One region of the Bradyrhizobium sp. Leo114 genome, then DNA from elsewhere that is predicted to be linked to it. Evidence: predicted binding sites of a transcription regulator. Region 1 holds the regulator's gene; each other region holds the start of a gene.
What was found. The regulator LexA, encoded in region 1, represses DNA repair genes until DNA is damaged. The targets are predictions, from matches to a motif close to TGTTCNNNNTGTGTTCNG.
Positions count from the first base shown of each region.

Region 1 (7,402 bases):
CCGCGAGCGGTGAAGCGCTGAGTTTCCTCCGGCAACCGGCCGCGGGTCGAGACCACCTCGCCGCGCGCCATCAGCGAGCTCACCACCGACACCGCCTGGTCGAGCAAGCCGCCGGGATTGTTGCGCAGGTCGATCACATAACCGGCAAGCTTGTCCTGCGGGATCTCCTTGGAGATATCGGCGATCGCCTTGTGCAGGCCCTCGGTGGTCTGCTCATTGAACGAGTTGATCCTGATATAGCCGATATTGCCGCCATCGGTGTGGAAGCGCACCGGGCGCACGCGGATGATCTCGCGGGTGATGGCGACGTCGATCGGCTTGTCGGCATCCTTGCGGATGATCTTCAGCTTGGTCTGGCTGTTGGGCGGGCCCTTCATCTTGTTGACGGCCTGATCCAGCGTCATGCCCTGGATCTGTTCGTCATCGATCTGGGTGATGATGTCGCCCGACATGATGCCGGCACGCGAAGCCGGCGTGTCGTCGATCGGCGCGACGACCTTGATGAAACCATCCTCCATCGTGACTTCGATGCCGAGGCCGCCGAACTCGCCGTGGGTGGTCTCCTGCATGTCGGTCCAGCCCTTCTCGTTCATGTAACGAGAATGCGGATCGAGCGAGGAGATCATGCCGTTGATCGCGCCCTCCATCAGCTTGGAGTCGTCGGGCTTTTCGACATAGTCGGTCCGGACGCGCTCGAACACGTCGCCGAACAGATTGAGCTGGGAATAGGTATCGGAGCGGACCGCGGCCTTGGCGACCGCAACCAGATTGGCGCCCTGCGGGGCGGTGACGAGAAGGGTAAGGCCAGCACCGGTCACCGTGCCGAGGAGAAAGCCAAAATTCCTGCGCATGCGTGCGATCCTTCCCGCTGTAGCCGCCACGACTGTGATGAATCGTCGTTCTCACCCGACGTGGACAAACACACAATGCCTTTTTGGTCGGATCAAGGCCAATTGTACCGGAGAAATACCGTCGCTCACGACATCGTGCGTTGCTCGTGCGCCGCTATGGACGTCCCTCCTGGAGGCCGCTCTGCCAGGTCGACGGATTGGTTCCAAAGCCGCGTTTGGCGCGCGTGCCCAGCCAATAGCCGAACTGCGGCGGAACATTACGGAATGGCCCGTCCACGCCAAGCTTCAGCGCGGCGTCCATCGGCCAGTTCGGGTTGTTGAGGATTTCGCGCCCAATCGCGATCAGATCTGCCTGTTTTTCGCGCAGGATCTGTTCCGCCTGGTCACCATGAATGATGAGGCCGACGGCCATGGTGAGGATGTCGGCGTGACGGCGGACGTATTCCGATAGGGGCACCTGGTAGTTGTACTTGATTTCCTTGCCGAGGATCGGCGCCATGTCGGTGATGCCGCCGGACGAGCAATCGATGACATCGACGCCTTTCGCCTTCAGGATGCGGGCGAGCCGTACGCTCTGCTCCGGGCCCCAACCGGCATTGTCCTCCACCGACAGCCGCACGAACAGCGGCTTGTGGTCGGGCCAATAGCTGCGCACCGCCTCCGTCACTTCGATGATGAAGCGCATGCGGTTCTCTTCCGAGCCGCCATACTCGTCGGTGCGCTGGTTTCCGCGCTCCGACAAGAACTCATGCACGAGATAGCCGTGGGCGCCGTGCAATTCGAGCACGTCGAAGCCAGCCTCATTGGCGCGGCGCGCGGCTTGGCCCCAGGCCTGCACGAGGTCCTTCACCTCGCTGCGCTCCAGCGCCCGCGGTACCGGCCAGCGCGCACTATGCGCGATCGCGCTCGGCGCCACCGGGGTCCAATCGTCCCAGTCCTCGATCTCGGGCGACCGCTGCAGCGGTCCGTCGCCTTCCCACGGCCGCGTTGCGCGCGCCTTGCGTCCGGAATGGCCGAGCTGGATGCCGGCAAGCGCGTTCTGTTGCTTGATGAAGGTGACGAGCCGGTTGAGCGGCGCGATGAACTTGTCGTCCCAGATGCCGAGATCACCGACCGTGCCGCAGCCGCGCCGCTCGACCTTGGTCGACTCGACAATGACGAGCCCCGCGCCGCCGGCGGCGAACTTGCCCGCATTCATCAAATGCCAATCGGTCGAAAATCCCTTCACGGCCGAATATTGATGCATCGGCGGCACCACGATCCGGTTCTTCAGCGTGATCCCGCGGATCGTCATTGATGAGAACAGGAGCGTATCGGACATGGTTTTCCTCGCATCACTGGACATCGTTACCCGCTATTTCACCGGGGTCGGTTTCCTGCCGCGAACGATATATGTGCCGTCAATGACGGCAAAGCCGAAATGCGGGAGGCTTCCATGCCCAATCGGCGATTGCCGAAGCACGAGTCTCGCGCTCGTCCGTCGCACTTATGCTTCACCCGTTGCCAACTCCCGCGGTCATTCCGGGGCGGGCGCAGCGCGAGCTATGATGTGCAATTGCACATCAGAGAATCCATTCATCCGCTGGCGCAAGCTGCGAAATGGATTCCGGGCTCGTCCTTCGGACGCCCCGGAATGACAGCCTCCGTCATTGCGAGCGGAGCGAAGCAATCCATGCCTCCGTTCGCTGCGCTATGGATTGCTTCGCGGAGCCTGTCATCGGACGGCGCTTCGCGCTTATCCGTTGGCTCGCAATGATGTTGTGGTTGCTTTGGGTGCGACATATCAACCCGACGGGCAAATCAGCAGAAACGTGTCCAGACTATCAGCGAAAAACATTTCGCTTTCGCCGTCGGGCAAATCAGTGATTTAACTCCGCGCGTCTCACCCAAGAGAGGGGCGGCTCGCGATCGTCACGAACGTTGCGGTGAGATGCGGTGGACGTGATGGGTGTGACTGACGAGCACACACAGCACGGACGGCGAAGTCGTGTGGTCCTGGCGCCCCGACGCTGGCGCTAAGTTTCGTGCGAACACATTCGCACTAGACGACGGTGGCAAGAAAGCTCGGTCACCGGGGAGAGTACGAAGTAAGCCGTAACACCATCGCGCAGGGAAAGCCGGAATGCTTCGGTTGAACCTGTGGTCCTACTCCCGTGCTTTTTGTTGCACGGGACCCATGGGTGCAACCGGCACCCGGCTTTCCCTGCGCCCTCTGTTCGATGAGAGGGCCGAGAGTAACGCAAAGCTCGGGCGAACAACGCCGCGAGAATGCGGACTCACATCCTCATGCTGTTTGAAAGTTGAATCAGAACCCATCCCCGTCATTGCGAGCGCAGCGAAGCAATCCATCGCGCCACTTGCGGAGAAATGGATTGCTTCGCTGCGCTCGCAATGACGGTGGAGAGAGCGTTTCCCCAGGACTACGGTCGTAGGATGGGTAGAGCGAAGCGAAACCCATCATTCGCACCGCTTGCTCCATCGCGATGGGTTTCGCTTCGCTCTACCCATCCTGCAGGCCCGCGAACGAAGACATTGCCGCCCCCTTGGGATTTTCGTACACAACCGTCGCCATGACCCAACCGTCCCTTTCCCCCGGCTCCGCCGATGTCCTGTTGTTCGACCTCGGCCGCGTCGTGCTCGATATCGATTTCGGCAAGGTGATGACCACCTGGGCCGGCCATGCCGGCTGCGAGCCCGGCGAGCTCGCCACCCGCTTTGTCATGGACGAGAGTTACAGACATCACGAGGTTGGCAAGATCGATGACGCCGCCTTCTTCGCAGGCCTGCGGCAGTCGCTCGGCATCAGCATCTCCGACGCCCAGTTCCTGGAAGGCTGGAACGCGATCTTCGCCGGCGAGATGCCGGGAATCGCCGAGCACCTGGCGCGCGCCAAGACGCGTCTGCCGCTCTATGCGTTCTCGAATACCAATCCGCCTCATATCGAGCATTTCTCGACAGCCTATTCGGACGTGCTCGGCCACTTCCGTCAGATCTTCTTCTCCTCCACGATCGGGCTACGGAAACCTGACGCGGACGCCTATGATTACGTGATAAAGGCGATCGGCGTGCCGGCTTCGCGCATCGTGTTCTTCGACGATTCCGCCGAGAACATCCGCGGCGCACGGGCGATGGGCCTCGCAGCCATTCACGTCACATCACCGGATGATGTGACGAACGCGCTTCTCGCCCTCGGAATTTAGGAGTTGCCCGTGGCCTTGATGCCGGTCGCCGATGCGCTTGCCGCGGTTCTCGCCGGCGCGGAACCTTTGCCGGAAGAGATGGTCGCACTCGATGCCGCCTATCACCGCACGCTTGCCCGTGACGTCGCGGCAAAGCGTACTCAGCCGCCACTGGCGATGTCGGCGATGGATGGCTATGCGGTGCGATCCGCCGATGCCGCCGACTTGAGCGCGCGGCTGAAGGTGATCGGCGAAGTCGCCGCGGGCCGGCCGTTCGATCGGGAACTTGGTCCGCGGGAAGCGGCACGGATCTTCACCGGAGGCGTCATTCCCGCCGGCGCCGATGCGGTCGTGATCCAGGAGGACACCCGGGTCGATGGCGATCACATCACCATCACCGAGGCCGCTGTCGCCGGGCGGCATATCCGGCCCGCCGGCGTCGATTTCCGCGAGGGTGACGTGCTGCTGAGGCGCGGAAGCCGGCTGACCGACCGCGCGCTGTCGCTGGCGGCGTCGATGAACTATCCGGAACTCCCCGTGCGGCGCCGACCCAAGGTCGCCGTGCTCGCGACCGGCGACGAACTCGTGATGCCGGGCACCTCTCCGGGTCCAGGCCAGATCGTCTATTCCAACGGCTATGCGCTGCGGGCGATGGCGCGTGCAGAAGGCGCTGAAGCGATCGATCTGGGGGTCGCCGCCGACACGGTTGCCGCCACCACCCACGGCATACGCCGCGCGCATGCCGCGGGCGCCGACATCCTCATCACCACCGGCGGCGCCTCGGTCGGCGACCATGACCTCGTGAAGCCGTCGCTTGAGGCCGAGGGCGTGACCATGGCGTTCTGGAAGATCGCGATGCGGCCGGGCAAGCCGATGATGCATGGCCGGCTCGGCGCGATGCGAGTGATCGGCCTGCCCGGCAATCCGGTGTCGTCCTATGTCTGCGCCTATCTGTTCCTGGTGCCGTTGATTCGGGCCCTGCTCGGCCGCTCGGCGATTCATCACGTGACGGAAAGCGCCCTGCTCGGCCGCGATCTCGCCGCCAACGATCAGCGCGAAGATTATCTTCGTGCGCTACTCGAAGAGCGCGACGACGGCACGCTGATCGCAACGCCGGTCACCAAGCAGGACAGTTCGCTGCTTGGGAATCTCACTGCGGCGCAGGCACTTGTGATCCGTCCGCCATTCGCGCCGGCCGCAGCAAAAGGCGCGCCTTGCGACATCCTCCGATTGCCTGAATGACGCTGCGACCAACACCTGCCGGAGCATCTCTGGTCGCGTTCACCAGAAATTAAGTGGTTGCGGAACACATATCGAACATATAGTGTCCGTTCATGATTTGTTTCGAAACTCGCTGTCTACGAATGGGAGTGCGTGACTCCCGAGATCAGCTCTTCTCAAGTCTCGGATCGAACGACGCTACCAACCGGGGGAATGCTCGCGATGCTTACGCGCAAACAGTATGAACTTCTGCGTTTCATCAACGAACGGCTGAAAGAGGCCGGCGTGCCTCCTTCCTTCGACGAGATGAAGGACGCGCTCGACCTGCGCTCGAAGTCCGGCATCCACCGCCTGATCACGGCGCTGGAGGAACGGGGCTTCATCCGCCGCCTGCCGAACCGCGCCCGCGCGATCGAGGTGATCAAACTGCCTGAGCTCTCCGCCGCCGGCAACGGCCGCCGCGGCTTCACGCCGAGCGTCATCGAGGGCACGCTCGGCAAGCGCACGACCAGCGCGGCCGTGGCCGAAGACGATGGCAACCGTCCCGTCGCCGTTCCCGTGATGGGCCGGATCGCGGCGGGTACGCCGATCGAGGCGCTGCAGACCCGCAGCCACACCATCAGCGTGCCGCCCGACATGCTCGGCTCCGGCGAGCATTATGCGCTCGAGGTGCGCGGCGATTCCATGGTCGAGGCCGGCATCCTCGACGGCGACATGGCGCTGATCCAGCGTAACGACACCGCCAACACCGGCGACATCGTGGTGGCGCTGATCGATGAGGAGGAAGCGACGCTGAAGCGCTTCCGGCGCCGCGGCGCGTCAATCGCGCTTGAGCCTGCCAATGCGGCCTACGAAGTCCGCATCCTGCCGCCGAACCGGGTGCGGATCCAGGGCAAGCTGATCGGGCTTTATCGCAAGTACTGAGCCGACGAGGACGCAGCAGCTCGTCTGGTACTTTGGTGGGTGATCTGCCCTCAAGGACACTGACAAGAACGATTTAGAGTGATTAGAATAAGAGCCCCGGTAAGTTCGCCGGGGCACTCTCGGTGCAAGGAGATGTGCGGCAGCGCCTCCTATCGTGTTTGTGAACGGCTAGAGGGCGCGGGCCGTACAAATGCCAAGAACGGAGCAGAGGCTTATAAGTTATCGTCCACTCTGATAGAGGCCTGCGCCTCTTCCCAGGCCGGGTCGGCTATCTCGAATGAGGAGCAATCCGATGTGTGACTATAGCCTGCATGCCGTGGCGACGCGTCCCGCCCAGGTTGGAGAGACGCTTATCACCACCACCTTCCGCGGTACCTCGACCCGCGGCTTCGCTTCGGAAAGCGATCCGACGGTCGCAGTCTGCATGCTTCCCGGGACCGAACTCGCGTTCGCCGATAACGTCCGCTACGACAATCGCTGGATCTGGACCAAGACGACCGGCTTCCGTGTCGGCAAGTTCAACCAGATCGATGCGCATATTCGGGATCGTCATCACGACGCGATCGACTTCCCCGATGGCAGCCATGTGCTGGTGACCCAGCTCTGCGAAGGGCAGCGGGCGACCGTGCTGCAATTGCCCGTGACGCATCATGTTGCAGAGCCGGCACCGAAGGCGGTCGACCAGCGCCCCGCGCCGAACCCGCTGTTCATCGGCTGAGAGCTTCGGGCAGCGTGCGCCGCCGGTCTCGGCCGGCGGGACGTTGCCGCGGGTGAAAAGCAAAGTATTCGAGCGGCCCCGGAGGCCATCCCGGGGCAGATGTGGTTTTGTTGAACTATTCGCAAGGGGCATGATCGGTGGTCACCAAGATCACATGGCAAAAAGCCGGACGGGTGGCCCAGCCCGGCCGATACATGTTCAGGTTCGGCTGGCTCACCGTCGCAGCGGAAGATCTCGCGATCTGGGAGCGATTTCCGGATGCGAGCTTCACGCTCGTGCAAGTGCCGTCGCATTCGGGCGGTCCCGACGAATTTCGGCTCGGCGCCTTCGAGCTGCCGGCCAACGCCGGTGGAGATTGACGGGAGCGCTCAGTCTTCCGGCTGCAGGTCGGACTCGGACGGGGTCGCATCGATGGCGCGCGGCGCGGGTGCCCCTTGGATCCGGATCGTGGTCTCGGGTTCGCCTTCGCCTGACACCGCAGGCGACCACGGCCGGTCGAGGCCGGCGGG
Region 1 is NZ_JBUYEN020000024.1:5,946-13,347, forward strand. It holds gene ACZIRK_RS26550 (S41 family peptidase) at 1-851, opposite strand, end outside; gene ACZIRK_RS26555 (NADH:flavin oxidoreductase/NADH oxidase) at 1,006-2,172, opposite strand; gene ACZIRK_RS26560 (HAD-IA family hydrolase) at 3,422-4,051, shown strand; gene ACZIRK_RS26565 (molybdopterin molybdotransferase MoeA) at 4,061-5,272, shown strand; gene lexA (transcriptional repressor LexA) at 5,474-6,175, shown strand; gene ACZIRK_RS26575 (hypothetical protein) at 6,468-6,893, shown strand; gene ACZIRK_RS26580 (hypothetical protein) at 7,031-7,252, shown strand; gene ACZIRK_RS26585 (ComEC/Rec2 family competence protein) at 7,262-7,402, opposite strand, start outside.

Region 2 (7,402 bases), on a different contig from region 1:
TGGCCGCTTCGGCGTCCTTTGACTGCGCCGGCTCGGTCGCAACCAAAGCGGTGATCATCCCGATCACGACGAGGGCGGCCATCGCGACATAGCCCCACATCCATGCCGCCGAGCGCACCACGCCCGCGCCCTCGAACCCGCTGACCATGAACAGCGCGCCGGCGGTCGAGACCAGCATGCCGATGCGATAGGCCGCGACATAAGAGGCCATGCCGGCGGCCTGCTCGCTCTCGGGCAGGCTCTCGACACGAAAAGCATCGACGACGATGTCCTGCGTCGAGGAGGTGGTGGCGACCAGCAGCGCGGCGAAGGCGGCGAACCAGGGCGAGCGCGCGGGATCGGCGATCGCGAGCAGCAGGATCGTGGTGATCAGCAGCAGTTGCGAGAACAAGAGCCAGCCGCGGCGCCGCCCGAAATGTCGCGTGAAGAACGGCACGTGCAGCGCATCGACCAGCGGCGCCCAGAGGAATTTCAGCGTGTAGGGCGTGCCGACCAGCGCCAGTAGGCCGATGGTGCCGAGATCGACGCCGACCTCGCGCATCCACACCTGCAGCGTCGACCCCGACAGCGCCAGCGGCAGGCCGGAGGAGAAGCCCAGCACCAGCACGATCAGGACGCGCGGCTGCAGATAGACGGCAAGGCTGTCGCGCCAGGAGGTGGCGGCAGGCTCGGCTTTCTCGGTCGCGGCGGCTGTCGCTTCAGGCGCGGTCATGGAGCCCTGTTAGCAGATTCGACAGGAAAATCCGCCCCGCAAGCGTGGCAATTGTAGGATGGGTAGAGCGCAGCGAAACCCATCGCGTCCCCGCGGCGGTGGTATTGATGGGTTTCGCTGCGCTCTACCCATCTTACGGCGGGCTACTCCCCCGCCTGCAGCTTGGGCGGGGCGGGGAACAATTCGGGTCTTCCGCTGGTCACGATCCGCGGCAGTTCCACCGGGGCGTCTGACTTGCTGAAATCGAGTTCCTCGATCCGGCCGGCGCGCTTTTCGATCTTGTCGGCGGAGATCAGGATCTGGCGTACGTCCTCGTTCACCTGCGAGAAATGGTTCTGCAGCTTGAGCACGCGGTCGCGCAGCCGCGACAGATCGTCGCCGAGCTTGATCACCTCGGTGCGGATCTGGTCGGCTGCATCGCGCATCCGTGCGTCCTTCATGATCTGCTGCATCACCTGGATCGCGAGCATCAATAGCGACGGCGACACCAGCACTACGCGGGCGCGGTAGGCCTTCTGGATCACATCGTCGAAGCCGTCATGGATCTCGGCATAGACCGACTCGGACGGCACGAACATCAGCGCGGTGTCCTGGGTCTCGCCGGCGATCAGGTATTTCTCCGCGATGTCGCTGACATGCTTCATCACGTCATTGCGTAGGCGTTGGCTGGCAATCTTGCGTTCCTCATCGCTGCGTGCGTCGTGCAGCGCGGTCATCGCCTCCAGCGGGAATTTCGCGTCGATGCAGAGCGGGCGCTGGTCCGGCAGGAACACCACGCAGTCCGGCCGCTTGCCGCTCGAGAGCGTGAACTGGAATTCGAAGGAGCCCTTCGGCAGTCCGTCCTGGACGATCGCCTCCATCCGCGCCTGGCCGAAGGCACCGCGCGACTGCTTGTTGGCGAGCACGTCGCGCAGCGTCGTCACCTGCGTCGTCAGGTCGGTGAGGTTTTTGTGCGCGTTGTCGATGATGCCGAGCCGTTCATGCAGATGGCGCAGGCTGTCCATCGTGTGGCGCGTGGTCTGTTCCATGGATTGGCCGACGCGGTGGGTGACCGAATCCAGCCGCTCGTTGACGGCGCGTGCCATCTCGGCCTGGCGGCCGGCGAGCGCCTGCGTCATCGCATCGACCCGGCCGCTCGCCTCGCTCTGGGCGCGCAGCACCTCGCTCAGCCGCTCTTCCAGCTCATCGGCGCGGATGGTCTGCGCGACAGCCAGTTCCGCGCCGCGCCGGGAGGACCGCGCGATCACGATGGCGATCGTCAGCAGCAGGACGAGCGCGAGCACGCCGAACGCAACCAAGGCGTCCGCGACGCGGACCGGCCAGTCGCCGACCATGAAGAGAATCTCGCTCATGCAAGCGCTATAGCCGATTCGCAGGCGACTGCGAACGAAAGTGGAACATTTATGGTTAACAAGCCGTGAAGATTCGTGGTTAAGAAAAGCAGAAGAATCATGGTTAAGGCCGTCTTAACCGGTTCCGGATCGCATTGACCGCGGCATATCAAGCGCTTAAATCGCCCGCCATGGCCTTGAGAGAAATCATCATCCTGCCGGACAAGCAATTGCGGCTGGTTTCCAAACGCGTCGAAAAGATCACGCCTGAGATCCGCAAGCTGATCGACGACATGTTCGAAACCATGTACGAGGCGCCCGGCATCGGGCTGGCCGCGATCCAGGTCGCGCAGCCGCTACGGCTGGTCACCATGGATCTCGCGAAAAAGGACGAGAACGGCGAGACCACGCCGAAGCCGCGCGTGTTCATCAACCCGGAGATCATCTCGGCGTCCGAGGAGAAGTCGGTCTACGAAGAAGGCTGTCTGTCGATCCCCGAATATTACGAGGAGGTCGAGCGGCCGGCGCGGGTGCGCGTGCGCTTCACCGACATCGACGGCAAGGTGCATGAAGAGGACGCCGAGGGCCTCTACGCCACCTGCATCCAGCATGAGATCGACCATTTGAACGGCATCCTGTTCGTGGACTATCTGTCGAAGCTGAAACGCGACCGCGTGCTGAAGAAGTTCGCCAAGGCCGCCAAGCGCGCGGTGGAGTAGGTTACAATCTCTCCGCCGTCATGGCCGGGCTTGTCCCGGCCATCCACGTCCTTGGTCGGCGACAGGCAAGACGTGGATGCCCGGGACAAGCCCGGGCATGACGGAGAAAACTGAACCATTTGAAGTGTGACCAATGCCGCTCCGCCTGATCTTCATGGGCACGCCCGATTTCGCCGTGCCGACGCTGCTCGAGCTGGCCGGCCACGGCCACGAGATCGCTGCCGTCTATACCCGTGCGCCGAAGCCGGGCGGGCGCCGCGGCCTGCAACTGCAACCGACGCCGGTTGAGCAGGAGGCGCGGCGGCTCGGCATTCCCGTGCTGACGCCGAAGACGTTGAAGACACCGGAAGCGCTGGAGGAATTTCGCGCGCATCAGGCGGATGCGGCCGTCGTGGTTGCCTATGGCATGATCCTGCCGCAGGCGATCCTCGATGCACCAAGGCTTGGCTGCTACAACCTGCACGCTTCGCTGCTGCCGCGCTGGCGCGGCGCCGCGCCGATCAACCGCGCCATCATGGCCGGCGATGCCGAGACCGGCGTGATGGTGATGAAGATGGATGTCGGCCTCGACACCGGCGATGTCGCGATGGCCGAGCGGCTTGCGATCACCGACCGGATGACGGCGGCCGATCTGCACGATGCGCTGGCGCCGCTCGGTGCCGACCTGATGGTGCGGGCGATGGCCGCGCTGGAACGCGGCGCGCTGCAACTGACCAGGCAGAGCGAGGACGGCGTCACCTATGCCGCCAAGATCGAGAAGGCGGAAGCGCGGATCGACTGGAACAGGCCTGCGCACGCCGTGCTGCGGCACATCCACGGCCTCTCCCCATTCCCCGGCGCCTGGGCCGAGTTGTCAGCCGATAGCGAACCGGTCCGCATCAAGATTCTTCGCTGCGAACTGGCGAGCGGCTCGGGCACATCCGGCACGGTGCTCGACGATAATCTCGCGATCGCCTGTGGCGAGGGCGCCATCCGCATTCTCGAGCTGCAGCGCGAAGGCAAGGCACGGATGAAGTCGGTCGACTTCCTGCGCGGCACGCCGCTGAAGGCCGGCGCGCGGTTCACTTAAGCCGTCATGCCCCGCTACAAGCTCACCATCGAATATGACGGCACACCGTTCTCCGGCTGGCAAATCCAGGAGACGGCGCCGACAGTGCAGGGCGCGCTGGAGGCCGCGGTGAAGGCGATGTGCGGTGAGGACGTGCGCGTCCATGGCTCCGGCCGCACCGATGCCGGCGTGCATGCGCTCGGACAGGTCGCCCATTGCGACATCGCAAAGCCGTTTCCGCCGGACCGCCTGCGCGACGGCCTGAACGCGCATCTGCGCCCAAATCCGATCGCGGTGCTCGCGGCCGAGATCGTGGCGGATGATTTCGAGGCGCGCTTCTCCGCGAAGAAGCGTCATTATCTTTATCGTATCCGGAGCACGCGCGCGAACCTCGCGCTCGACATCGGCCGCGTCTGGCGCGTGCCGCGCCGTCTCGATACGGACGCGATGCATGAAGCCGCGCAGCGCCTGATCGGCAAGCACGATTTCACGACCTTCCGCGACACCGAATGCCAGGCCAAATCGCCGCTGAAAACGCTCAACCAGCTTGACGTTACGCGCAGCGGCGATGCGGTCAGCATCGTCACCTCGGCGCGCTCGTTCCTGCACAGCCAGGTGCGCTCGATGGTCGGCTCGCTGGTCTGGGTCGGCGAAGGCCGCTGGACCGCCGACGATCTCGCCGCAGCACTCGCCGCCCGCAACCGCGCCGCCTGCGGCCCGGTGGCACCGCCGGAGGGGCTCTATCTGGTGCGGGTGGAGTATTAGGGCCGACGCTACTCCGCCGTCATGGCCGGGCTTGTCCCGGCCATCCACGTGCGTCAACATGCGACCATGCGTGGGGGCTACGTCTACATTCTGGCAAGTGCACCGAACGGCATCCTGTGTGTCGGCGTGACGAACGATCTCGTTCGCCGCATCTACGAGCACCGAAACGGCTTGGTCCTTGGGTTCACCAAGAAATATTCGGTGAAGCGCTTGGTGTATTTCGAACGGTACGAAGACATCCAAACTGCCATCCAACGCGAGCACAATATGAAGCACTGGCCGCGCAAGTGGAAGGTTAGGCTGATCCTGGCCGGCAATCCCGAGTGGAATGATCTGTACGAGACGATCACCCAGTAGCGGGGCTTGTTGCTTCCCATTGTTGGTGAACTGCTTCCACCCGCGTCATGGCCGGGCTTGTCCCGGCCATCCACGTCTTTCTTTGTGGGAGGCTGGAGAAGGGCGTGGATGCCCGGCACAAGGCCGGGCATGACGATGGAGAGGTTACCAGGCGGAGAGGCGTGGATGGCCGGGACAAGCCCGGCCATGACGGCGGACTAGGGAGCTAAGGCCGAGGAAAGCCCCAGCGCTACCCAAAATACCTGTCCAGCACGCCGCGATAGACTTGCGTCAGTTTTTCCAGATCGGCGACCGGCGTGCGTTCGTTGATCTGGTGCATGGTCTGGCCGACCAGGCCGAATTCGATCACCGGGCAATAGCTCGAGATGAAGCGGGCATCCGACGTGCCGCCTGAGGTCGAAAGCTCCGGCTTGTGTCCCGTCACTGCTTCGATCGCTGCCACCGCAAGGTCGGTGAACGGGCCGGGCTTGGTGACGAACACGTTCGAGTTCGATGGCTCCCACACGATGCGGGCGCGGATCCGGTTGCCGCAGGCTTTGACGAGGCGTTCCTCCACCAGCTTGCGCAGGCTCTCCTGGGTGTGATTGTCGTTATAGCGGATGTTGAATTTCGCCCGCGCCTGGCCGGGGATGACGTTGCTCGCGGCATTGCCGACGTCGACGGAGGTGAATTCGAGGTTGGAGGCCTGGAATTGTGCGCTGCCGTTATCAAGCGGCTCGTCGCTCAGCGCCACGATCAACCTCGAGATGTCCGGCACCGGATTGGAGGCGCGGTGCGGATAGGCGACATGGCCCTGCACGCCCTCGACGTGGAGCGTGCCGGATTGCGAGCCACGGCGGCCGACCTTGATGGTGTCTCCGAGCACCTCGACATTGGATGGCTCGCCGAGCACGCAATGATCGAACTTTTCGCCGCGCTCGGCCGCCCACTTCAACAGCTTGATCGTGCCGTTGATGGAAACGTCCTCCTCGTCGCCTGTGATCAGGAATGAGATTGAACCCCTTGGCCTGCCGCCATTGTCCCTGAGATATTCGAGCGCCGCGGCGACGCTGCAGGCGATGCCGCCCTTCATGTCGACGGCGCCGCGGCCATAGAGGAAGCCGTCCTTCACCTCGCCGGAGAACGGGCCATGCGTCCAGGCAGACTCGTCGCCCGGCGGCACCACATCGGTATGGCCGGCAAAGGTAATGTGCGGCGCCTGATCGCCGATACGTGCATAGAGATTGTCGATGTCGGCGGTGCCGGGCTCGCTGAAGGTGACGCGGTGCACCTCGAAGCCGGCGGCGTTCAGGATGTTCTCGAGCACGCCGAGCGCACCGGCGTCGGCGGGCGTGACGGAAGGGCAGCGGACAAGGTCGCGCGTGATGGAGATGGCATCGGTCATGCTTCCGGACTTAACACGTCACCGCGGCGGCGGGCCAGCCTTGCGCGCCATGCTCCCGACTTCGTGTTGCGGCTCTGCGACGCAGCCGATCAGCCTGCCGCGACCTTGGCGCGGCCCCGCACGCCGAGCAGACCTGCCAGTGCAAGCAGCGCAAAGCCGGCACCCGCGAAGAAGGTGCCTTGCGGTCCGGCACTGTCCCACAATGCGCCTGCGATCACGCTGGCCACGAGCATTGCGATCCCGCAGAGCAGGTTGAAAAAGCCGTAAGCCGCGCCCCGCAGCTCGGCGGGCGAGGTATCCGCGACGAGCGCCGCCAGCAGTCCTTGCGTGAAGCCCATGTGCAGTCCCCACAGCGCGATGCCCAGCGCCACACCGGTCATGCTGGGCAGCAGCGCGAGCGCAAGATCGGCGACGATCAAAAGCACGATGCCGAACGCCAGCACGGTTGTGCGGTTCACGCGATCGGACACCACGCCGGCCGGATATGCCGCGCCGGCATAAACGACATTCATTAGGACCAGCACGGCCGGCGCGAGCGTAACCGGCAGGCCAACATTCTGCGCGCGGAGGATCAGAAACGCCTCGCTGAAGCGGGCCAGCGTGAACACGCTCGCAATCGCCACCACCCACCAATAGGCCGCGCCCAGATTTCTGATTTCGCCGAGGCTGATTGGATTGCGCACCTCGCGCAACCCTTTCGCCCGCGCGGGTTCACGCACGGCAAACGCGATAAGTGCGAACGACAGCAAGCCAGGAATCACTGCAAACCAGAACACGGCCTTGAAATGGTCTGAAGTCAGCCACATCAAGCCGATGGCGATCAATGGCCCGACGAAGGCGCCGACCGTATCCAGCGACTGCCGCAGGCCAATGCTGGCGCCACGCAGATGCGCCGGAGCAATGTCCGCCACCAGCGCGTCGCGCGGGGCGCCGCGAATGCCTTTTCCGATCCGGTCGATGAGGCGCGCGGCCATCAGCCAGCCGACTGTCGGCGCCAGTGGAAAGATTGGCTTGGTCAGCGCCGCAAGGCCATAGCCGAGCGCCGCCAGCCATTTTCGCTGGCCGAGCCAATCGGACAGCGCGCCG
Region 2 is NZ_JBUYEN020000055.1:34,426-41,827, forward strand. It holds gene ACZIRK_RS38385 (AmpG family muropeptide MFS transporter) at 1-712, opposite strand, end outside; gene ACZIRK_RS38390 (DNA recombination protein RmuC) at 856-2,064, opposite strand; gene def (peptide deformylase) at 2,235-2,762, shown strand; gene fmt (methionyl-tRNA formyltransferase) at 2,896-3,831, shown strand; gene truA (tRNA pseudouridine(38-40) synthase TruA) at 3,838-4,575, shown strand; gene ACZIRK_RS38410 (GIY-YIG nuclease family protein) at 4,597-4,932, shown strand; gene dapE (succinyl-diaminopimelate desuccinylase) at 5,162-6,316, opposite strand; gene ACZIRK_RS38420 (MFS transporter) at 6,406-7,402, opposite strand, start outside.
Region 2: ACZIRK_RS38390 (DNA recombination protein RmuC) is a predicted target of LexA. The motif match lies at 2,095-2,112, and genes of this name have one in related genera.

Region 3 (7,402 bases), on a different contig from region 1:
ATCCTCTTCCATCCCTGCTAAACCAACAGCGCGCGCCGCGCGCGGCGGGGGTCTAAACCTACGTCCATTTTCCAGGAACCGCGGACGTATAGGGGGTGAGGTGCAAAGCGTCAAGGTTTTATCGGGTTTAGAGCCACTTTCCCTGGTTCCGAAACCCTCAAATTCGGCGCGTTTTCCTCGCGCGAACGGTAAAACCTTATGGCACGCAAAACCGGCACGTTCACAAGGCCGTTCAGCGGGTTAACACACCATATAAAGGGCGTATTCAGGCTGGTTAAGTGGTTCCGTATTCGCCCGCGTTGCTTGCCGGTCATTTCTCCCTAGATGATCTTTCGGCGCCGACGACAGGATCGTTAAGTTTGTGAGCATTTTCAGCAGTTTTCTGCCCTCAGTGAGGGAATCCTGGCTGTTGTGCGCCGGCGCGCTGTTCCTGATGTTGCCGGAGGGCGCGCTCGCGCAGGGCCGGCTGGATGCGCAGTATGAGGCCTCGCTGGCCGGTATTGCCGTCGGCAAGGGAAGCTGGACCATCGAGATCGGTGACGACACCTTTTCCGCGATCGCGCAGGGCGGCACTTCCGGGCTGCTCAAGGCATTTGCTGGCGCCGGCGGGGTGGGCGGATCCCAGGGGCGCGTGGTCAATGGCGCGCTGGTGGCGGCGGGCTACACCGTCAACTACAACAGCTACAAGAAATCCGAGATCATTCGGATGGCGCTCAGTGGCGGCAGCATCAAGGAAACCGTGATCGAGCCGGAACCGCCGGTTGATCCGAACCGGATCCCGGTCACCGAGGCCCACAAGAAGAACGTGTTCGATCCGATGACCGGCTCGCTGCTCCGGGTGCCGGGCACGGGCGAACTGATGAGCCCGGATAGCTGCCGCACCAGCGCGGGCATTTTCGACGGCCGGCTGCGCTACGATTTGAAGCTCGATTTCAAGCGCGTGGAGATGGTCAAGGCGGAGAAGGGCTATCAGGGCCCGGCGCTGGTCTGCGCGATCTATTTCACGCCGATCGCGGGCTATATCCCCGACCGTCCGGTGATCAAGTACCTCGCCGAAGCGCGCAACATGGAGATCGCCTTCGTGCCGATCGCGGGCACGCGCATCCTGATCCCGTTCCGCGTCAAGATTCCGACGCCGTTCGGGCTCGCCATGCTGGAGGCGACGTCGTTCGTGACGTCGGCCACGCCGCCGCGGGTGGCGAAGACGCAGTGAGGTCGTGCTCCGTCATTCCGGGGCGATCCGAAGCATCGAGCCCGGAATCCATTTCTCCTCCGGCGCATGCGGCCCGATGGATTCCGGGCTCGTCCTGCGGACGCCCCGGAATGACGGAGAGGGCGTGAATTCTGTTGACTCTTGGCCGCTTCTGATTCGACTCCGGCTTTAACAATTTCGCTGTCATCGTGATCGCTGCTAAACCCGATTTGGTGCTGGAACTGAAATGCCGACACGAGATGTTGCGGTGAACGGAGGAGAACACAGGTGGAGTCAGCGATTCGGCCGCGATTCGTTCTCAACTCGTTCCGAAGCTTAAGCGGCGGCATCCGCCGTGTAGCAATCTGAGACAATTTTCCTAGTCGCGCTTTCTTTCATCTCCAAGAAAAGCATCAAGAAAAGCACCTCGAAATCATGGCTCTTTCCTCTCCTCCCTTCGCCCATGAGCGCGCGCCCGGCGCCGGCGTCACGGCTGTGCTCGGGCCGACCAATACTGGCAAGACGCATCTGGCCATCGAGCGCATGCTTGGGCATTCGTCCGGGCTGATCGGGCTGCCGCTGCGGCTCTTGGCGCGTGAGGTCTACAATAAGATCGCCGATCGCGCTGGGCCTGAGAGCGTCGCGCTGATCACCGGCGAGGAGAAGATCAAGCCGAAGTCGCCGCGCTTCTGGGTCTCGACGGTCGAGGCGATGCCGCGCGATCTCGATGTCTCGTTCCTTGCGGTCGACGAGATCCAGATCGCGGCCGATCTCGAGCGCGGGCATGTCTTCACCGACCGTATCCTCAATCGGCGCGGGCGCGACGAGACGCTGCTGCTCGGGGCTGCGACGATGCGTCCCATCATCGAGCGGCTGTTGCCCGGCGCCTCCATCATCACAAGGCCCAGGCTCTCGACGCTCGAATTCGCCGGCGACCGCAAGATCACGCGGCAGCCGCGGCGCACCGCGATCGTCGCGTTCTCGGCGGACGAGGTCTATGCGATCGCCGAATTGATCCGCCGCCAGCATGGCGGCGCGGCGGTCGTGCTCGGCTCGCTCTCGCCGCGCACACGCAATGCGCAGGTCGCGATGTTCCAGAACGGCGACGTCGATTATCTCGTCGCCACCGACGCCGTCGGCATGGGGCTGAACCTCGACGTCGATCATGTCGCCTTTGCCTCCGACCGCAAATACGACGGCTATCAGTTCCGCCGTCTGACACCGGCCGAGTTCGCGCAGATCGCGGGCAGAGCTGGCCGCGCGACGCGCAATGGTACCTTCGGCACGACAGGACGCTGCGCGCCGTTCGAGCCGGAACTGGTGAACGCGCTGCAGAACCATACGTTTGACAGCGTGAAAATGCTGCAATGGCGCAACTCGAAGCTGGATTTCTCCTCGCTCGGCAGCTTGCAGGTCTCGTTGTCGCTGCCGCCGTCGCATGAAGTGCTGACGAGGGCGCCGATCGCGGAAGACATGCGCGTGCTCGACCACGCCGCGCGCGATGCCGAGGTGCGCGACATGGCGCATGGCGCTGTCGCCGTCGAGCGGCTATGGGACACTTGCCAGATACCCGATTACCGAAAGCTATCGCCCGCGGCCCATGCCGAGCTTGTGACCACGGTTTACGGCTTCCTGATACAAAAGGGGCGTATTCCCGATGCATGGTTTGCTGCCCAGGTCGATCAGGCCGACCGCGTCGACGGCGATATCGACACGCTGTCGGGCCGGATCGCTCAGGTGCGCACCTGGACCTTTGTGGCGAACCGGCCGGACTGGCTGTCCGATCCCGAACATTGGCAGGGGATCACGCGCGAGCTCGAAAATAAATTGTCCGATGCGCTGCATGAACGGCTCACGGAGCGTTTCGTTGATCGGCGTACCAGTGTATTGATGCGCCGCCTGCGGGAGAACTCTGTTTTGAATACTGAAATCGGCAAGACCGGCGAAGTCATCGTCGAGGGGCATGTGATCGGCCGGCTCGACGGATTCACTTTTGCGCCTGACGCGGCGGAAGCGGGCTCAGATGCCAAGGCGCTGCAGGCCGCAGCCCAGCAGGTGCTGGCGCGCGAGATCGATACGCGGGCCGAGAAACTGAGCGCCGCGCCGGACGAAACCTTCGTGCTAACCTCCGACGGTACTATCCGCTGGACCGGCGATGCGGTGGCCAAACTCGCCGCGGCCGACGACGCGCTGCATCCGCGCCTCCGCATCATCTCCGACGAGCGGCTGACCGGCGCGCCGCGCGAGGCCGTGCAGAACCGGCTCGATCTCTGGCTCAAGACGCATATTACGAAATTGCTTGGGCCGCTGTTCGACCTGTCTAAGGCAGAGGACCTGCAGGGGATTGCGCGCGGCATCGCGTTCCAACTGGTGGAAGCTCTCGGCGTGCTGGAGCGGACCAAGATCGCGGCCGAGATGAAGGATCTCGACCAGCCCTCGCGCGCGACCTTGCGCAAATACGGCGTCCGCTTCGGCGCCTATCACATCTACTTCCCGCAGCTCCTCAAGCCGGCGGCGCGGGCGCTGGCCTCGCTGCTCTGGGCCGAGAAGCAGGACAATGTCGATCTGTCGGCGCTGTCGAATGTGCAGCATCTGGCGTCGAGCGGGCGGACCTCATTCCCGATCGACAAGGGGCTGCCGCGCGATGCCTATCGCGTGCTCGGCTACAAGCAGTGCGGCGAGCGGGCAGTGCGCGTCGACATCCTGGAGCGGCTGGCGGATCTGATCCGTCCCGCGCTGGCCTGGCGCGAAGGTGCGCCGGGCGAGAAGCCCGCGGGCGCGTTCGACGGCCGCGGCTTCGTGGTGACGCAGGCGATGACCTCGCTCACCGGCTCCGCCGGCGAGGATTTCGCCTCGGTCCTGCGCGCGCTCGGCTATCGCATGGAGCGCCGCCCGCCCCCGCCGCCGAAGCCGGTGGAAGTGGTCGAGACAGTGTCCGTCGAGACGCCGGCGGTGGAAGCGAGTGCTGAGGCTGCGGCGGAGACGCCGGCGGAAGAAGTATCCGCCGAGCTGCCCGAGCCCAGCCCATCCGCCGCGCTGTTGCCCGAAGTTACCTTGGCGCCTGCGCCGAGCGAGGAACCAGCGGCTGCCGCCGCAGAGCCCGTGGCCGAAGCGCAACCCGGGCCTGAAGTGATCGAGGCGCAGCCAGCGCCGGTGGCTGAACCGCAGCCGGAGCCTGAGGCGATCGAGGCGCAAGCGGAGCCCGTTGCCGTAGTGCAGGCGGACGCGACCGCTCCCGCAGAGGTCCCGGCCGACGCGACGGCAGAGCCGATGCCGACGGCCGCAGCCGAGGCTGCAGCCGGCACCGAGGAAGCTGTACCAGCCGACGCCGTTACCGAGCCAGCCGCAGCCGAGACCCCGGCCGAGCCGCAACTGGTCGAAGTCTGGCGCCCCGGCGGCCGCTCCGAGGAGCGTCGCCCGCGCCATGACCGCAGCCGCCACCGCCATCAGCCGCGCGAGGGCGCACAGGGCGCCGCCGCAGCGGGTGAAGGTGCCGATGGCGCCCAGCGCGACCAGCAGCGCCGTGGTCGCCGCCATCACGAGTTCCGCAAACCGCGCGAGGATGCGCCCGTGGGAGCTGCGGCCGCCAGCAATGGCGCCCCGCCTGAGGACAAAGGCGGGCGCCGCGAGCGCTTCGAGGGCAAGGGCCGCGACCGCGACAATGATCGCCGCCGCGATAAATTCTCCGGCGACCGCAAGGATCGCGACCGTGGCGACCGCGAGCGCGGCGGCCGTGATTTCCGCGACAAAGGCGGCCGCGACAAGGGGCGCGAGAGCGGCCCGGCGCTCCGCCAATATGCGAGTTCGGCGCCGCGCGAACGCGAACGCGCGATCGATCCGAATTCGCCGTTCGCAAAACTCGCGGCGTTGAAGGAGCAGCTCGCCGGTAACCGCAAGGATTGAGCCGCGCCAACCCAGGAATGAGGCCGATTGGAGCGCCAGCGTCTCGATAAATGGCTGTGGCACGCGCGGGTGGTGAAGGCGCGCACCAGCGCCGCCGCGCTGGTCGAGGCCGGCCATGTCCGCATCAACGGCGTGCGCGAAAGTGCGCCCGGGCACGCGGTCAAACCGGGCGACGTGCTGACGATCGCGCTCGATCGCAGCGTGCGCGTGCTGAAGGTGATCGGCTTCTCCGAGCGGCGGGGCGATGCGACGACAGCGCGGGTGCTGTACGAGGATTTGCAGAGCCGCCCCGAGTGATTATCTCGGGCAGGCAATCAGTTGCCCGAAAGACGGCGCCGAAAACCGGCTTGCTTATCTTGCAGCAGCGGTTCTCCTGCGCTACGCAATTTTTGAAACGCAAGCCCTTCAAAGAATGAATCCGCTTTCGGAGTCTTTGGTTCGGAGTCCTGGATGACCTACGTCGTCACTGAAAACTGCATCAAGTGCAAATATACCGATTGCGTCGAGGTCTGCCCCGTCGATTGTTTCTACGAGGGCGAGAACATGCTGGTCATCCATCCCGAGGAATGCATCGATTGCGGCGTCTGCGAACCAGAATGCCCGGCGGATGCGATCAAACCGGATACCGAGCCGGGCCTGGAGAAGTGGCTCGAGGTCAACAGCGAATACGCCAAGAGCTGGCCAAACATCACCCAGAAGAAGGACTCGCCCCCTGACGCCAAGGAGTTCGATGGGCAGGAAGGCAAGTTCGAGAAATATTTCTCTACCAACCCCGGAACCGGCGACTGATTCGCGCGCTGTCCCTGGCCGGATCGAGACCGTTTTCAGGCGGAGAAGCACGCCGTCGTTTAACCCTGTTGACAGAGTTATGACCGTCAGCCCCGGCAGGTGACGGGATTCGGCCCTAAATCATTGATTTTTGCGGAAAATGTGCTATATTGGGCACATTGTCAGAGCCGAACCCGGCCATCCTGATCTTTGGCCCCGTTCGTTTCCGCAAAAACACCGAACAGGGGCGTGGCAGTTTCCGCGCGCAGGCTGTGTCACAGAAAACGCGTAAAAAGAGTGCTTCCAAATCGTCAAAGAAAGCCGCTGCAGTTGCCCGCAGCGCAGTCAAGGGTCGTGCCAGGGCGTCCGTGAAGGAAGCCCGTAAGGCTGCGGCTACAAAGTCCTCGAAGAACAAAAGAAGCGTGATGCCAGAAAAGACTGCCAAAACTGCCGCGAAAGCGACAGCCCAGAAGACCGTTGCTTCGAAAGTCGCCGCCAAGACTGCTCCCAAGGCTGCAGCTCCTGCGCCGAAGGCCGCCGTCAAGCCGGTTGCCGCGGCCCCGCGCGTCGAGGAGCCGAAGAAGGTCGTGACCCAGCGTCAGGGATTCAAGGCCAACGAATTTGTGGTCTATCCGGCTCACGGCGTCGGCCAGATCCTCGCGATCGAGGAGCAGGAGATTGCGGGCGCCAAGCTGGAACTGTTTGTCATCAGCTTCATGAAGGACAAGATGACGCTTCGCGTCCCAACCGCGAAGGTCGCCAATGTCGGCATGCGCAAATTGTCCGACCCGGCTCTGGTCAAAAAGGCGCTGGAGACGCTGAAGGGCCGTGCCCGCGTCAAGCGCACGATGTGGTCGCGCCGGGCGCAGGAATACGAAGCCAAGATCAATTCGGGCGATATCGTCGCGATCGCGGAAGTGGTGCGCGACCTCTATCGTTCGGAATCGCAGCCCGAGCAGTCCTACTCCGAACGCCAGCTCTATGAAGCGGCGCTCGACCGGCTGTCGCGCGAGATCGCGGTCGTGCAGCACTCGACCGAGACCGAAGCGATCAAGGAAATCGAGAGCCAGCTCGCCAAGAGCCCGCGCCGTGGCGCAGCCAAGGCCGAAGCCGGCGCCGAGGTCGGCGACAGTGAAGGCGACGCCGACGATCTCGACGGCGACAGCGACGACGCTACCGTCGCCGACGAGGCGGCGTAAGCAGCCAGCCAAAGATTTACAGCGAAAAGCCCGGCCAAGCGGCCGGGCTTTTTGCTTGTGTCCTTGTCAGGCGGCCGGTCGCTGCGCGGCGGCCGGAAGAACATTCTGGTTTAGCCTGAACAGGTTGCCGGGATCGTACTGGGCCTTGAGCGCCGCGAGACGAGCGTAGTTCGGGCCGTAGGCGCCGGACACGCGATCGCTCTCATCCTCCGGCATGAAGTTGACGTAGACGCCGCCGGTTGCGTACGGCGCAGTCTCAGCAAACAACCTGCGCGCCCAGCTAGTCGCGCGTTGCTCGTCGCCGCGGTCACGCCACCGCGTATGGACGTTCATGACAAAT
Region 3 is NZ_JBUYEN020000020.1:10,921-18,322, forward strand. It holds gene ACZIRK_RS23800 (DUF3108 domain-containing protein) at 434-1,213, shown strand; gene ACZIRK_RS23805 (helicase-related protein) at 1,628-5,095, shown strand; gene ACZIRK_RS23810 (RNA-binding S4 domain-containing protein) at 5,123-5,392, shown strand; gene fdxA (ferredoxin FdxA) at 5,546-5,884, shown strand; gene ACZIRK_RS23820 (CarD family transcriptional regulator) at 6,289-7,062, shown strand; gene ACZIRK_RS23825 (FAD-binding oxidoreductase) at 7,129-7,402, opposite strand, start outside.
Region 3: ACZIRK_RS23805 (helicase-related protein) is a predicted target of LexA. The motif match lies at 1,507-1,524, and genes of this name have one in related genera.